4 regions of the Photobacterium makurazakiensis genome follow, and region 2 is predicted to be linked to each of the others. Evidence: predicted binding sites of a transcription regulator. Region 2 holds the regulator's gene; each other region holds the start of a gene.
The links. Region 2 encodes PurR, which represses purine synthesis genes. Its sites were predicted from a motif close to TNANGNAAACGTTTNCNTNA; they were not measured.
Positions count from the first base shown of each region.

Region 1: L4D09_RS20820 (formate--tetrahydrofolate ligase) is a predicted target of PurR. The motif match lies at 727-746, and genes of this name have one in related genera.
Region 3: purL (phosphoribosylformylglycinamidine synthase) is a predicted target of PurR. The motif match lies at 1,168-1,187, and genes of this name have one in related genera.
Region 4: L4D09_RS23010 (NCS2 family permease) is a predicted target of PurR. The motif match lies at 1,518-1,537, and genes of this name have one in related genera.

Region 1 is NZ_JAKJSJ010000051.1:22,819-25,028, reverse strand. Features, by position in the region: gene flhA (flagellar biosynthesis protein FlhA) at 1-465, shown strand, start outside; gene L4D09_RS20820 (formate--tetrahydrofolate ligase) at 805-2,210, shown strand, end outside.
Region 2 is NZ_JAKJSJ010000043.1:49,866-52,075, forward strand. Features, by position in the region: gene L4D09_RS18810 (TfoX/Sxy family DNA transformation protein) at 1-380, opposite strand, end outside; cyclic di-GMP riboswitch class I at 509-613, opposite strand; gene purR (HTH-type transcriptional repressor PurR) at 818-1,831, opposite strand.
Region 3 is NZ_JAKJSJ010000010.1:90,569-92,778, reverse strand. Features, by position in the region: gene purL (phosphoribosylformylglycinamidine synthase) at 1-1,001, opposite strand, end outside; gene mltF (membrane-bound lytic murein transglycosylase MltF) at 1,292-2,210, shown strand, end outside.
Region 4 is NZ_JAKJSJ010000061.1:15,285-17,494, forward strand. Features, by position in the region: gene L4D09_RS23010 (NCS2 family permease) at 1-1,244, opposite strand, end outside; purine riboswitch at 1,343-1,442, opposite strand; gene L4D09_RS23015 (PhoX family protein) at 1,685-2,210, shown strand, end outside.

The DNA of each region.
Region 1 (2,210 bases), on a different contig from region 2:
GATCAGGTGCCCATTAAAGATATCGCAACGATCAGTTCAATAATGGTCGAAAGCAGTGAAGTGACAAAAGATCCTATTTTAATTGCCTCCGATGTTCGCTGTGGTATTAAACGGGTTTTGACTAACAATTTACTGGGTTCAGGAAAAGATTTTAATATCTATACCTTGAACGATAGCCTTGAAAAAATGCTTTTAACGTCATTAACCAAAGCGCAGCAAAGTGGGCAAACGACCTTAGATAGTTTCCCCGTAGAACCGACGTTGCTCGCTCAACTTCAGCAAAACATGCCGGCAGTCAAAGAGCAGTTAAAGCAAAATGGTTTCAAACCCATTTTGCTCGTTACGCCTCAATTACGGCCATTGCTCGCACGCTATGCCCGTACATTTGCGAAAGGCCTTGTTGTGCTGTCTTACAATGAAATACCCGAAGATCGTAATATTAATGTTTTAGGACACCTTGGATAAGCTTCCCTATTGCTCGACTGAAACCAGATATTCAGTCGAGCGAACCGCCACATTAACGGTCAAAAAAACATCAAACACATTTCCATTTTCTCATGCCCTCATTTCTGGCTACATTGCAGCAACACGAAAAGTTTCCTTATAAATCAACGAGCTTAAGTTACACCACATTCTACTAGTAACATTCCTGTAAAGAATACTAAAACAAGTGATATATATATCGGCATTTACCCCTTTACCCATGATAAAATTATGGTATAAACCCAACGCAAACGTTTGCGCAACCTGTAAAACCCTTCTGCGCAATATATCTGTAGTTACCTAAGCGAGGTTATGGCGCCCATGAAAAGTGATATTGAAATTTGCCGTGAGACCACACTCACCCCAATTGATACCATCGCCCAACAGGCAGGTCTTCTCTCAGAAGATCTGACGCCACAAGGCACCCTGAAAGCAAAAGTTAAACCTTCAGTGCTTAAACGCCTTTCAGATCATAAAGAAGGGAAACTTGTTGTCGTAACAGCAATAACACCGACTCCGCTTGGTGAAGGTAAAACCGTCACAACTATCGGTCTTGCTCAAGGCCTAGCCAAACGTAATAAAAAAACCATGGCGTGTATTCGCCAGCCTTCTATGGGACCGGTTTTTGGTGTCAAAGGCGGTGCAGCAGGTGGTGGTTTTAGCCAAGTAGCGCCAATGGAAAAGCTAAACCTGCACCTGACGGGCGACATTCATGCCGTAACGGCTGCGCACAACTTGGCAGCAGCGGCCATTGATGCACGCCTTTACCATGAAGAGCGTCACGGTTACGACACTTTTGCTGAAAAAACGGGTATGCCAGCCTTACGTATTAATATTAATCGTATCGTGTGGAAGCGCGTAATGGACCATAACGATCGCGCACTGCGTATGATCACCGTGGGCAATAACGAAGCTGGCAAAACAATTAATGGCATCGCCCGTAATGATGGCTTTGATATCTCTGCAGCTTCAGAGCTAATGGCTATTCTAGCGCTATCAAAAGATTTGGCTGATATGCGTCAGCGTATTGGCCGTGTTGTTCTCGCGTATAACCTTGATGGTCAGCCAATAACAGCAGAAGACCTACAAGTTGCTGGGGCGATGGCCGTAACCATGTGTGAAGCCATTGAGCCAACCTTAATGCAAACACTGGAAGGTGTACCAACACTGATCCACGCCGGTCCATTTGCCAATATCGCACATGGTAACTCTTCAATCATTGCAGACCGTATCGCGCTTAAGCTGAGTGAGTTCACCATTACCGAAGGTGGCTTCGGCTCAGACATGGGCTTTGAAAAAGCCTGTAACATCAAAGCTCAACAAGCTGGCCGTGGTGCAGATTGTGCGGTGGTAGTTGCCACATTACGTGGGTTAAAAGCGAACTCTGGTTTGTATGACCTTCGTCCAGGCCAAGGGCTACCAGATGCCATCTTTTCACCCGATGAAAAAGCATTGATTGCTGGTTTTGATAACCTTCAATGGCACATTAACAATGCAGCTAAATACGGCGTACCTGTGGTTGTGGCAATTAACCGATTCCCACAAGATACCGATGCGGAGCTTAACCAACTAAAAGCGATGATTGAAAACACCACATTCAATGTGCATGTTGACGTCGCAATCAGTGAAGCATTTGGTAAAGGTGGAGAAGGCGCTACTTTACTTGCAGATGCGGTCATTAAAGCCTGTGAACAACCTGCGAACTTCAGGCCGTTGTACCGCTTGGA
Region 2 (2,210 bases):
GCTAGCCGTAAGTTAGGTAGATCCTTTATACGTTCAGGTCCTGCCTTACTTTTTGTTTCTTTGTCTTCTTTTGCCGCTTCAAGAGAGCGCTTAGCTTGGCTAAGTATTTTAGTTGTGTCTTCCCACCATTCATCTGGAATTGCAAAATGCTTGGTAACAACAGGAAATCCACGTTTCTTATAAATATATGGCTTTAAGCCTGCCTGTTTAAAATCTTGTTCGTTTTCAGCATTGGCACGAAGATGAAGTTTGTCGTTAACAACGAGTGCAAACATTGTTTCACCTGCGAATATGCCAAATCCGCCAAACATCGAGCGTGATTTTACGTTGTTGAAACAACTAAACAGTCGTAATGAATTTTTAAGTACTGGTTTGTCCATGCTTCTTCTCGGTGAAAAAAATCTAGGGTCACCTAACAACAGAGCGAGGATTTCAGATTAGCAAAATTAACAAAAGAGTAATGTCAGAATCATGTAAAATATGACGCCTGATCACTATTGCTATATCCATCGGCAACCCCGCTACCTTAAGTCGAACTAGTTATTGAAAACTATGGACTCTTAGGCCGGAAGCTTTGCGTCCCAATCTTTCGAAAGGTTTGCCTTGTTCGTGACTGTTTAAGAATATCGCAGAAGCAAAATTTGAACCTGCTCCCACTTTTAATAGCGTGACCTTGCTCCCATAAATTATTTTATCTTGTATTTATTTAATTATAAAAAACACCCAAAGTTGAGTGTTTATTCTAATAAGGCATAGGGATAAGACTAAAAAAACGGAGGAAAAGCCTCCGTTTCTATCTCGAGTGATTATTGGCTTGTTACGAATTGGTGTTTCGGTTTATCACTGACTTTCTAATCACAAGCTCTGGTATCATTTCAAATATACGGTGCTCATGCTCTTTATCTTTCACTCGCTCCAACAGAATTTCGATAGCTGTTTTACCAAGACGGCGCTTAGGCTGGTGAATAGTGGTTAGCGGTGGAGAAAAGTACGGTGCTAAATCAATATTATCGTAGCCGATAATTGAAATATCTTCAGGTACACGAATACCAGCTTGTGAAAATGTACTGATCATGCCCATCGCCATGATGTCATTGAAGCAAAAGATCGCCGTTGGACGTTTGTCCATTGCAATGATCTTGTTAGCGGCTTCAACTGCAGATTCACATTCAAAATCGCCTTCTAAAATCCAATCTGATTCGACTTCCAGCTCGGCTTCTGACATGGCTTTTTTAAAGCCTTTTAAGCGTTCACGACAAGCTGTTTTATCACTGTGACCTGTTAAGCAACCGATAGCTTTATGCCCATGCTCAATGAAGAACTTAGTCGCAACATAGCCGCCTAACGCAGCATTATCTTGAATTTTATCTGTATGAGGGCTTTCTGGTCCCCAATCCATGACAACCATAGGCAAGTCTTTTTGGCGCTCTAATAGACCGAGTAGGTTTTCATCCAAGTCTGAGCACATGACCAACAAACCATCAACGCGTTTTTCAGCCAGCATGCGTAAATAATCACGTTGCTTCTCAAGGTTACCTTCTGTGTTGCATAAGATAAGCGTGTAACCAGCACCGTAACAGTACTCTTCAACACCGTGTACGACTTCAGCAAAGAAAGGGTTGGTCGATTTTGTAACCAACATGCCAATAGTACGGGTTGTGTTGCATTTTAAGCTACGCGCCACAGCACTCGGAGCGTAGTTTAGCTCGTCAACTGCAGACAGTACTTTTTTCTGCGTTGCTTCTGCGACAAATCGCGTTTTGTTAATCACGTGAGAGACGGTGGTTGTAGAGACACCAGCCATACGTGCAACATCTTTAATCGTTGCCATATTTATTCTTCTAATAATAAGGGTCAAATGACCTAGGTAATTTTAAGCTTTACTCAATAGAGTAGTGCACTGCTAAAACAGTTCACTGTTCTGTTGAGTACAGATAACAGAAACGACAAAAGGCCGCGACACGAATGGGCGGCTTCGTTTCTTATAGTATTCATATTCTATCGCGATTACAGGGTTTCAATTGTTGCATAGTGTAATCGCTTGCGCTCTCATTTTACTCAGTGTAGCAAAGAGTGCAATGTTTCTTGTCTTAATAAATCAGGATTATTTATGGATAAGAACGAATTGGTTTATTTATAACCAGTTATAAATCTGGTGAATTGTTCTGCTAAAGATGAAACGGTAAGTTTATAAAGCCTTTTTAGTTTGA
Region 3 (2,210 bases), on a different contig from region 2:
CCAACCAGACCCGCTTTTGGCTTACCACCAATACCCGTTGCGCCTTCATCACGGATTTCACCGCCTGAACCTGTTGATGCGCCCGGCCATGGTGAAATTGCCGTTGGGTGGTTATGCGTTTCTACTTTCATCAAGATATGTGCAGCTTCTTGATGGTAGTTATATTGACGAGATTCTGGGTTCGGGAAGAAACGACCCACTTCAGAGCCTTCCATTACTGCGGCATTATCTTTGTATGCCGACAGAACGTGCTCGTTATTCTTCTCGTAGGTGTTTTTGATCATCTTGAACAGTGACTTTTCTTGATCAACACCGTCGATCGTCCAGTCAGCATTAAAGATTTTATGACGACAGTGCTCTGAGTTAGCTTGAGCAAACATCATCAGTTCGATGTCATTCGGATTGCGACCAAGTTTAGTGAAGTTTTCCACTAAGTAGTCAATTTCGTCTTCTGCTAACGCCAAACCCAGTGTTACGTTTGCTTCTTCTAGGGCTTTGCGGCCACCAGCAAGAATATCAACCGATTTCACAGGTGCAGGTTCAGCTTGAACGAATAAGGCTTGTGCTGCTTCAAACTCACCGAAAACCACTTCCATCATACGGTCGTGGATCAGGCCTTTCAGCACTTCAATGTGTTCATTCGTTAGTGTTGCCGTAGTTTCTACGTAATACGCTGTGCCGCGCTCTAAGCGTTTAACATTGCTTAAACCACAGTTGCGGGCGATATCAGTTGATTTAGAAGACCATGGCGAGATAGTTCCCGGACGAGGCGTAACCAGTAACAGCAAGCCAGTCGGCTCGTGCTCTGCAATCGTTGGACCGTAGGTAAGCAGGCTTGCAAGCTTACTTTGCTCGTCAGCATTCAGCGGTGCAGATACATCAGCAAAGTGCATAAACTCAGCATAAATGCCTGACACAGGCAGATCTAATTCGCGGCAACGCTCTAGTAGCTTATTAACGCGAAACTCAGACAGTGCGGGTGAACCACGCAAAATTTCCATGTGCGAACGTCTCTCGATTAGCAGTTGAATGAAGGTGATATTGGCCTAACCCCCAGCATTATTCTGGGATAATTACGTCAATTTCACCTCGCTTTACAAAATATTCAAAGGCGATGTGCTCATGATGTGGCGTAGTATAAGGGAAAAAAATTTGTGACGTAACACCTGACGCAACCGTTTGCGTGTTTTTTTTTCAATTGTTCGAAAAAAACTGATAATTTGCCGATAACTTTGCGGATCCGCTGAGCTTTGGTATAAAGAACATCCTACTATTACGTGAGCATAGTTTGTTGAGCATTAACCGACCGATTATTCAGCTACAGCGTTTTACCGCTGTACTCTTTAGCCTGCTGTTATTGAGTGGCTGTCTCTGGCAAGAAGAACCTCGCACCGATCTTGAGCGTATTCGAGAAGATGGTGTGCTTCGTGTCGGAACACTCAATAATCAACTCTCTTATTATATTGGCAGTGAAGGTCCAACCGGCCTTGACTACGAAATTGCTCGCCTTTTTGCCGAGAAGCTCGGCGTAAAGCTTGAAATGAAGCCAATGTTCACCTTATCTCGGCTTTTTCCTGCCCTTGAGCGTAATGAGGTCGATCTGCTTGCCGCTGGCTTAACCATGACCGATGAGCGCTTAGCAAACTTTCGAGCTGCACCGGCTTATTATTATGCCAGTCAAAAAGTCGTTTATAAAAAAGGCCAGTGGCGCCCTAGAAGCCTGAGTGATCTTGCGCAGAATAAAGGCAGCTTTACCATTGTCAAAGGCTCAAGTTACGAACTCACACTGCAAGCACTTAAACAGCAATACCCAACATTAGAATGGAATGCTGTTGAAGAAACCGATAATGATGAATTACTACGTCAAGTTGCAGCGGGCGAATTAGACTATACGATGGCTGATTCTGTTGAAGTCGCACTCAACCAACGAATTAATCCCGATGTTACGACAGCCCTTGAACTCACCGAAGATGAACCCATTGCTTGGTTTATCAATCAAACCAGCGATGACAGCTTATATGGCTTACTCATTGAATTTTTTGGTGATATCCAGCAAAGCGGTGAACTCGCTAAGCTTGAAGAGAAATATTTAGGCCATGTCGACACGTTTGATTACGTTGATACCCGTGCTTTCTTACGCGCACTTGAGAGTACGCTTCCCAAGTGGCAAGGGCTCTTTAAACAATATGCTAACGAATTTGACTGGCGCT
Region 4 (2,210 bases), on a different contig from region 2:
GAGAATGCATAGCTAACAAAGCCCATTGCCATACCGTTTGCCGGTGAGAACGATAGCAAGGTGAACATAATGGTAAAGAAAGATGCTATACGAACTTCAACAACGTCCCAGCTGATATCTGCAATACGGCCAATCATGTAAACACCCACAACAACCATTGCTGGCGCAACCATTGCAGCAGAGAAGATGGAGAACACCGGATAAAGGAATAATGAGACAAAAAACAATCCTGCAACTACAACCGCACTCAAGCCTGTTTTAGAACCTTGCGATGACGCAATGCCAGACTCTGAGAATGCTGTTACAGAAGTTGTGCCTAATACCGCACCTACAACCGTACCACCTGCATCTGCAACCAGTGCCGACTTCGCATTTGGAACCTTACCGTCTTTATCAATAATACCAGCATCGCGCCCTACCCCAACAATGGTGCTCAAACCATCAAAGAAGTCGACAATTAAGAAGATAAGTACAATGAAAAATAGATCAAATAGCTTTTCAGGTGTAAAGCCTGAAAAGTTAAAAATATGCCCAAATGTCGGTGCAATACTTGGTGGCAACGAGAATAAAGAATCAGGAATTGGTGCATTGCTGGTGCCCATAAAGAAATCAGCAAGCATGGTTAATACAATGGCAGAGACAAAAGCAATGAAGGTCGCAAGTTTAATATTGCGAATCATGCACGCTAAAGCAATGAAGGTTGAAATATACGCAATCGCAACTTGAGGATTCGTTACATCACCTAGGCTTACTAAGATAATAGGGTTTGAAACAATGATACCTGCGTTTTTCAACCCTAAGAATGCGATGAATAAGCCCAGTGACACCGAAATGGCTAGCTTAAGATCTTCTGGAATAGATTCGATCAAAGTCTTACGAATCGAGGTCATGCTAAGAATTAGGTAAATAATACCAGATAGGAATATACCCAATAATGCTTCATGCCAAACCAGAGCAATAGAGCCACTGAGTAGAATGCCTTTAAAAAAGCCGTTCATACTCATGCCCGGCGCTAACATGACCGGATAATTACCCCATACGCCCATGACTAAGGTTGCTAATGCTGAAGCCAACGCTGTCGCTGTGAAAAGTGCTCCGCGGTCCATCCCCGGAATATCACCCAAAATAGCTGGGTTAACGGCAAGAATGTAGCTCATGGCCAAAAAAGTAATAAAACCAGCGTAAATTTCAGTTGAAACCGTTGATTTACGTTCCGTAAGCTTGAATATCTTATCCAGATTCACAACAAAGATCCTAAGATGTTAAAAGTAGTTGTCACTTGGGTATAAGACAGGTATCAAATTGATATTCAAGGGTTGGATCAGCCGCTAGCTACTACAATATCGCTAGCATGTTCAATTGTAGTTTCGAGAATAGGCCTCGAAGTAGAAACTTTTGGTCCATATCACCAAAAATATACAATAGAATCCGTCTTTGGCGCGGATTTTATAGTGATATGGAAGAAATACAATACTGAAAAGTGTGATCGGTCATTATTGAAACATTTTGAAACAAATCAAGGCAAACGGTTGCGCAACCGTTTTCATTTTCTTGCTAATAAAATCAAAATTCCGTCATCAATTATTAACAAAAGTGAAACAATACCGCTTTACGATTAACGGCACAAAACAGCTTCAAGCACCAACGACTATCCGTTGGAATTAATAAGAAAAAGGAAGTAATAATGAGTCGTCTTGATCGCCTAGATAGCCTTCTACACCCGCGTAAAGAAGAGCCAGAGTTCAATGATATTATTCGTAAAGGTGTTAATCGCCGTCAGTTTCTAAAAGCAAGCACGGCAACAAGTACTGTGGCTTTCTTTGCTTCTGCACCAATTGCACAAGCTATCGCCAGTACTAAACAAACGAATAATCATCTGCTGGGTTTTGACGCGGTTCCGGCTTCTACTGCAGATGATATTGTCGTCCCTAAAGGCTATCAAGCGGATGTTCTTATCTCTTGGGGTGACCCAATGTTCAAAAATGCACCACGCTTTACTCAAGGTGCAGACAGCAACGCACAACTCCAGCAGTTTGGCGACAACAACGATGGTATGACGTTCTTTCAAATCAGCGATGATCGCGCCGTATTATCAGTGAATAATGAGTATACCAATCACGTTTACCTTTTTGCTCACCAAGGGAAAAACTTAACGGCTGATGATGTACTCAAGTCTCAAGCAGCACATGGTATTTCTGTGGTTGAGCTTC